DNA from 2 places in the Terribacillus sp. FSL K6-0262 genome. Region 1 is predicted to be linked to the other one. Evidence: predicted binding sites of a transcription regulator. Region 1 holds the regulator's gene; the other holds the start of a gene.
What was found. Region 1 encodes CtsR, which represses protease genes until heat stress. Its sites were predicted from a motif close to ATGGTCAATAAAGGTCAAACA; they were not measured.
Positions count from the first base shown of each region.

Region 2: the regulator CtsR is predicted to act here: its motif matches at 1,189-1,209, upstream of clpP (ATP-dependent Clp endopeptidase proteolytic subunit ClpP).

Region 1 covers NZ_CP150277.1:1,567,008-1,570,704, forward strand. The annotation lists gene MHI54_RS08185 (protein arginine kinase) at 1-804, opposite strand, end outside; gene MHI54_RS08190 (UvrB/UvrC motif-containing protein) at 804-1,340, opposite strand; gene MHI54_RS08195 (CtsR family transcriptional regulator) at 1,361-1,822, opposite strand; gene MHI54_RS08200 (MgtC/SapB family protein) at 1,951-2,646, opposite strand; rRNA gene rrf (5S ribosomal RNA) at 2,798-2,910, opposite strand; rRNA gene MHI54_RS08210 (23S ribosomal RNA) at 3,170-3,697, opposite strand, start outside.
Region 2 covers NZ_CP150277.1:2,589,127-2,592,823, forward strand. The annotation lists gene MHI54_RS13205 (RDD family protein) at 1-493, shown strand, start outside; gene clpP (ATP-dependent Clp endopeptidase proteolytic subunit ClpP) at 538-1,125, opposite strand; gene MHI54_RS13215 (manganese catalase family protein) at 1,426-2,232, shown strand; tRNA gene MHI54_RS13220 (tRNA-Arg) at 2,367-2,442, shown strand; gene MHI54_RS13225 (hypothetical protein) at 2,719-3,099, shown strand; gene MHI54_RS13230 (hypothetical protein) at 3,134-3,454, opposite strand; gene MHI54_RS13235 (GntR family transcriptional regulator) at 3,560-3,697, shown strand, end outside.

The DNA.
Region 1 (3,697 bases):
CTCCAGCTGGATGCTCAGCTCCTCTGTCAGCGTATGCCGAGCTTGCCTTTCCTGCTCGATCAACTGGCTGACTACGCTTTCCAGATCCTCGACAATATCCTGTTCGGATTTTCCCAGGGTGATCTGGTTGGATATCTGATAGATATTGCCCTGAGCCTCACTGCCTTCTCCGTAAATGCCGCGAACGACAAGTCCGAGCTGGTTGATTGCCGGTGTCAGCCGGTTCATCTGATGCGTCATGGTCAAAGCAGGCAGATGCATCATCACAGAAGCCCGGAGCCCCGTCCCTACATTCGTCGGACAGGTAGTCAGATAACCCCTTTCCTCATCGAAAGCATATGTTATCTTCTGTTCAAGCCAATCATCCACTTCAAATGCCTCCTGCAGTGCCTTTTGCAGCTGGAAGCCTGGCAAATAAAGCTGGATCCGCAGGTGATCCTCCTCATTTACCATGATAGAGACTTGTTCGCTTTCGCTTAGCAAAACTCCTGCTTCCTCTGCGTGTTCTGCCAAATGAGGGCTGATCAAATGTTTCTCGACAAATACTTTTTTCTCGATCGGTGATAAATCGGCAATCCGGATGAATTGCATCTTTCCGCGATCCTGGAATGCGGCATCCTGATAGCTGTCTTGGAAGAAATTAAGTACATCGTCCAAATCCTCTGCCTTGGCAATTAAGGGGAAAGTTCGATTCTCAAAGTTCCTGGCTAACCGAATACGGCTGCTCATGACTATATCGCAATCCGGTCCATTTTCTTTCATCCACGGGCTGATTGCATCACTCATGAAATTCTCAAGTGACATTAGCTCTCACCCTCTTCCCGGCCATCCTGCTCCAAAGAACGTATCTTATCGCGGAGCTCCGCTGCTTTTTCAAATTCCTCCGCTTGAATATATTGCTGCATGGATTCCCGATATGCAGCGATTTTTCGTTTCTTTTCGATACCGCTGCCCATCCTCTTTGGTATCTTGCCTTCGTGTTTGGTATTGCCGCTGTGTACCCGACGGAAGATAGGGTTCAGATTATCCTCGAATGTTTCATAACAGGATGCACAACCGAATTTCCCCAAGCGGGTAAACTCATGATATGTGAGTCCGCACTTCGGACAAGCAAGTGCTGCCGGTGCTTGAGAGAAGTGTTTATGTCCTTGGACAGTCGATGGATTCATATGGAATAGACCAGATAATAAGTTATGCAGGGAATACCCTTCTTGGCCGTAGGAGACATATCCGTTTTCCTTGGCGCATTGCTCGCATACATGCATTTCCGTCTTCTGCCCATTGACGACATTCGTCAAATGTAATGTAGCTGGCCTTATATGACATTCTTGACATTCCATCTTGATGCCTCCTTATCTGACTAGTACTTGATAGCAGTCAGCATTGAAACCAGGATACGTGACCTGACCTCATCGCGAAGCGGAAGAGGGAAGGCTAGTGTATCTCGGCTGGTTGCCCTAAGCATGATTTTCGCTTCCCGTTCTGTCAGGATATTCTCTTCTGCCAGGCGTTCGATCACGTTATTGGCAGTCTGCTGTGAAACTCGCGGCTGCACCATTTCGATCACGTCGTCTATCAAACTTGCTTCCGTATGATGCTTTACCCGAATTATACGAATATAACCGCCGCCGCCACGCTTGCTTTCAACCAGATATCCCTTTTCGACGGTGAATCTCGTTTTGATGACGTAGTTGATTTGGGAGGGCACGCACTGAAAACGATTGGCTACTTCGCTTCGCTTTATCTCCACTTCCTGCGTATCCGTTGACTGAAGGATCTGCTTAAGATATGCCTCGATTATGTCAGATATATTATTACTCACACAAGTTTCCTCCCTTCTTTTGACTTTGACTATCTTTGACTATATTATATACATTTTGCAGGAGGAATGCAAAGCACTTCTTCTTTAGCATAGCCCCCAAAAACAGAAAAAAACCCTTAAAAAGGGTTTTAACTTTTCACCGTACTGACCGATTTGATATTGGTTAGATCAGTCAGTTCCTCGAAGAGCTCCATTTCATTTATAGCCTGACGTGTTTCCAACTCAACATGCAGCATCCTGCTATCATGGTGATACTTTTTCATTTTCATGTTTGTCAATGCCAGATGATGGCGCTCGAGTATTTCCATGATGGGAGCCACACTATCTTCCCTGCCCAGTTCAATATCGAGAAGGTATGCTTTCTGCTTTTTACTGGACAAAAACAGTTTCTCGAAATTATTCAGGAATATGAGGATGGATAGAATGATGATGGTTGTGAATACAGCCTCCATATACATTCCTGCCCCTATCACAAGACCGAGGCCTGCTACGGTCCAGACAGATGCGGCTGTCGTGAGACCCCGGACAGTAGTTCCATTGACCAGGATCGTCCCCGCTCCCAGGAACCCGATCCCGCTGATGACATAAGAAGGTATACGTGCAGGATCGAATTGCACATAGTCATGCTCTTCGCTGAATTCCGTAAAGCCATATAAAGATAAAATCATCATAAGACAAGATCCCACGCCTACAAGGATGTGAGTCCTTAAACCAGCGTGATGATTACCCATCCCACGCTCCATCCCGATAGCACCTGAAAGGAATATCGCAATTATTATTTTAATCATTACCGTTAAAAATTGATCGTTATAGTATTGCTCCATCCATGCTTCCCTTCTTTCTCTTAGCAGTATATGAATATTCTCGTCTCAATATGAAGTGAAATATTTACATTCCCTAATCGACAGAAGTATAAAGCAAAACATAAAAAATCTCCTGATAAGTTATGATTAACTTATCAGGAGATTTCATCTTGCCTGGCAGCGTCCTACTCTCGCAGGGCGAACCCAACTACCATCGGCGCTGAAGAGCTTAACTGCTGTGTTCGGCATGGGAACAGGTGTGACCTCTTCGCTATTACCACCAGACAATGCAAGAATTCATATGGAATGAACCCTCAAAACTAGATAAGAAACATCCTTGCTGTACATCTCATGCGTGCCAAGCACCGGAGTGCTTGGTCTTTGGCGTTGACTTACTAAGGGATCTGGCGCTGCGGCTAGATCCAGCTCCAAAGGCCAGAAACTATGGCCTAAGCGATAAATCCCTTCGTGAAGAAGTACACTCCACTACGGGCTTTCTCGCTTATTCCTACGTTTCTAAACGGCCTTTTCCGCTTTTCGTTTTTTAGTTAAGTCCTCGATCGATTAGTATTCGTCAGCTGCACGTGTCACCACGCTTCCACCTCGAACCTATCTACCTCATCGTCTCTGAGGGATCTTACTCATTTAAAATGATGGGAAGTCTCATCTTGAGGGGGGCTTCATGCTTAGATGCTTTCAGCACTTATCCCTTCCGCACGTAGCTACCCAGCTGTGCTCCTGGCGGAACAACTGGTGCACCAGCGGTGCGTCCATCCCGGTCCTCTCGTACTAAGGACAGCTCCTCTCAAACTTCCAACGCCCACGACGGATAGGGACCGAACTGTCTCACGACGTTCTGAACCCAGCTCGCGTACCGCTTTAATGGGCGAACAGCCCAACCCTTGGGACCGACTACAGCCCCAGGATGCGATGAGCCGACATCGAGGTGCCAAACCTCCCCGTCGATGTGGACTCTTGGGGGAGATAAGCCTGTTATCCCCGGGGTAGCTTTTATCCGTTGAGCGACGGCCCTTCCATACGGCACCGCCGGATCACTAAGCCCGACTTTCGT
Region 2 (3,697 bases), 1.0 Mb from region 1:
TATGTATCAAGGGAAGGAAAAACTTGATGAGGAAGCGATGGAGCAGCCTGGGGCGGCATCTCCGGCGGCTGTGGCTGATAAACGCTATGCTGGATTTTGGATGCGTTTCTGGGCATATCTTGTCGATCTCATCGTTGTTTTCAGCCTGACGGGTTTGCTCGTCCAGCCTTTTACGATGATAGACGCTTTTTATGAAGCGACGCTTTGGATATGGAGTGTCAGCGCTTTGCTTGGCGGAGTGATTTTCTTTGCTTATTTCCTGTTCATGACCAAATGGCGCGGTCAGACTTTAGGAAAGATGATCTTCGGCTTACGCGTCATCCGGAAGGACGGAGGAGGCCTGTCCTGGTCGGATACGCTGATTCGGGAAGTGGTAGGCCGTTTCATCCACCGCTTGTTATTTTTGACCATCCTTTATGTGGTCGTGGCATTTACACCAAGGAAACAAGGTGTGCATGATTTCTTTGCAGATACACTTGTCATCCATGAATGAAAAAAGCCATCCAGCAATGCATGCTGGATGGCTTTTCCTATGTCTTATGAAGGGCGTTTCTCCATTACTTTATCGATCAAGCCATAGTTAACCGCTTGTTCTGCTGTAAGGAAGTTATCACGGTCTGTATCGCGCTCGATTACTTCAAGCGGCTGACCGCTGCGCTCCGCCATGATTTCATTCAATTTTTTGCGCATTTCGATGATGCGGCGAGCGTGGATTTCGATATCGCTTGCCTGACCTTGTGTACCGCCTAGAGGCTGGTGAATCATCACTTCACTGTTCGGAAGTGCATAGCGCATGCCTTTTTCACCGGCAGTCAATAGGAATGCACCCATGGAAGCCGCCATACCGATGCAGATAGTCGATACTTTCGGCTGAATGAACTGCATTGTATCATAGATAGCCATACCTGCGGTGATGGATCCTCCTGGTGAGTTGATGTATAGGGAAATATCTTTTTCTGGATCTTCCGCAGCCAAGAATAATAGCTGGGAAACGATGCTGTTGGCAACATTATCATCGATTGCGCTGCCAAGCATGATGATCCGGTCTTTCAGCAGACGGGAGTAGATATCGTAAGCACGTTCTCCTCTGTTTGTCTGTTCGATAACTGTAGGAATTAGATTCATGATAGATCCTCCTTTGGATATGAGCTCATTATGCTAAGTAATGACTAACCTTATCTTACCTAAAAGGTCAATAAAGGTCAAACAAAATACTTACTTTCTATCGCCTATTCCATGCTTCCCTAGTTGGAATGCAAATAAACGCCAGAAATACAGTATCCCGTTAACTTTGACTTTCAATCGATATTCTCCTGCAAATAAGTTTACTTTTCAATTTAATTACAGCTCCAGCAGATAGTTTAAATCATTTGCCATGGTGGAACGTTATCAGCGGAAAGCAAATAAACCGAAGGAGGCAACAACATGTTCAACCATTCGAAAGTACTACAATATCCCGCAAAACCGGATAAGCCAGACGCATTGTTTGCGAAGAAAATGCAGGAAATCCTGGGTGGACAGTTCGGTGAGATCACGGTAGCCCTCCAATACTTATTCCAAGGATGGAGTGCCCGCGGAGAAGAAAAATACAAGGATTTGATCATGGATACAGCTACCGAAGAGATCGGTCATGTCGAAATGATCGCAACGATGATTGCCCGCCTGCTTGATGGTGCACCTGTCAAAGAGCAGGAAGAGGCAGCGAAGGATCCTGTCATCGGGGCCATTCTGGGCGGCATGAACCCGCAGCACGCGATCGTTTCCGGTCTGGGGCCTCGCCCGACAGACAGCAACGGCGTCCCTTGGAACGCTGGCTATATCATCGCAAGCGGTAACCTCCTGGCAGACATCCGTGCCAACATCAATGCCGAGTCCCAGGGCCGGCTGCAGGTCGCCCGGTTATATGAAATGACGGAAGACCGAGGTGTACGCGATATGCTGTCCTTCCTCTTGGCACGTGATTCCATGCATCAAAATCAATGGATCGCCGCTGCCCGTGAATTGGAAGAGAAAAACGGTGTCATCGTACCAGGATCATTCCCAAAAGAGCTTGAAGCAGATGGATTCTCCCATAGCCTGATCAACTTCTCTGAAGGAGAAGACTCCAAAGAAGGCAGCTGGGCAAACGGGACAGCTCCGGACGGCGGTCAGTTCAACTATGAACAGACACCGACAGCTCACGGCGAGAAACAAGAGCTGCAGCCGGCACCGGACTATATGTATCCGAAATAAGCAATCCCATAGTAAACAAGTAAAAGGAACGGCCACGCGGCAGTTCCTTTTTTTGCTGCGGTCTATCAATAAAGTACTTGCATAAAAGAGTAAACTCCCGTATAATAATCGTTGTCACATTATTAATTACATATGCGCTCGTAGCTCAGTTGGATAGAGCGGTGGTTTCCGGTACCACGTCTGCCGGGGGTTCGAATCCCTCCGAGCGCGCTGCTTAATATAGAGATAGCAAGGGACTGGCAGTTTGCCGCCCCTTGCTATTTTTTGTATCTAAATTTGATTGAGAGCTAGCTTATCAGTTTCGACAAGCAATGATCCAGCAAATCCAAAGACAAAATCATGGTTTATATTCTTTAGGCAATAACGGATTTGAGCTGGGCTATTGAAATAATCTATTGGTACAGAATGAAACATTTCAATAAGAGCTGCGTACAACATTAAAGTGCATCTCATTTTCTGGTAAATATAGAAATAAGGAGAATTCTCATGTTAAAAAGAGTGTCTTTGGTGTTTGTACTTTTCGTTTTAGCAATTGCTGCTTTATTCTTGGCTGCTGCAAATCCTACAGGTCCGAATACGGTTTCGTTTGAGGAACCGATGATTATTTGGCTGAATGTTGGAATCATCGCTTCGCTGTTTTTGCCGCCTTTCATCTTATCGTTCTTCAGTCATCTCGCGGTGAAGATTGTTTCTGCTATTTACCAAGTTTTTATCGTCTTTGCTTTCTCTAGTCTTATTTTGGCAGGTTTATTGATTCCTAGTAATGCCGTCATCATTGTCGGAGCTCTTGGTGTCATTCTTGGTATCTGCAGTATCCTGGTCACTATTTTAACGGGGTTGAAAAAGGGGGATGCAGTCACGGAGTGAACTTAAATGCACTAAAAATGCCCAGCATTTCTCTTTAGCGCTGGGTATTTTTTTGATTGTCCTTTGCTCTTTTCACTGCCATGTAAATGACGATGATGAATAATAAGGCCGATAGCAGCCAAAGGAGAGCGGATAAGTCATCCAAGGTGCGAGGTAAGTTTGCAGCCATTAAAGGTAAGATGCCAGCCAGAAGTATCAGTGGAACCAAATGCTTGATTGTAACCGCCTCCTTTTTCCATAAAAATCCTTTCCTTTTATTGATGGTAGCATATCGTTCTGGAGTCTGACAAATATCCTTGAGCTGGAATTCCCGCAAAATATTTTGCGGGAATTTTTTTAAGATCTTGCTTGTCATCAGGAATTAATCCCAGATGCATGCATACAGTGGAAGCATGAAGCGTATTCCATTACATGTATACTAGTATCGTTTTCCACAATCCATGATGAAGAGATGATCAAAATGAACAAGCTGCCTGTACAGCGCAAGACATTAGCTTATGAAGTGTATGAATATCTATACGACAAAATCATCACCTTACAATACAAACCGGGGCAGATGATTTATGAGAGTGCAATAGCCGAGGAACTGGGACTGAGC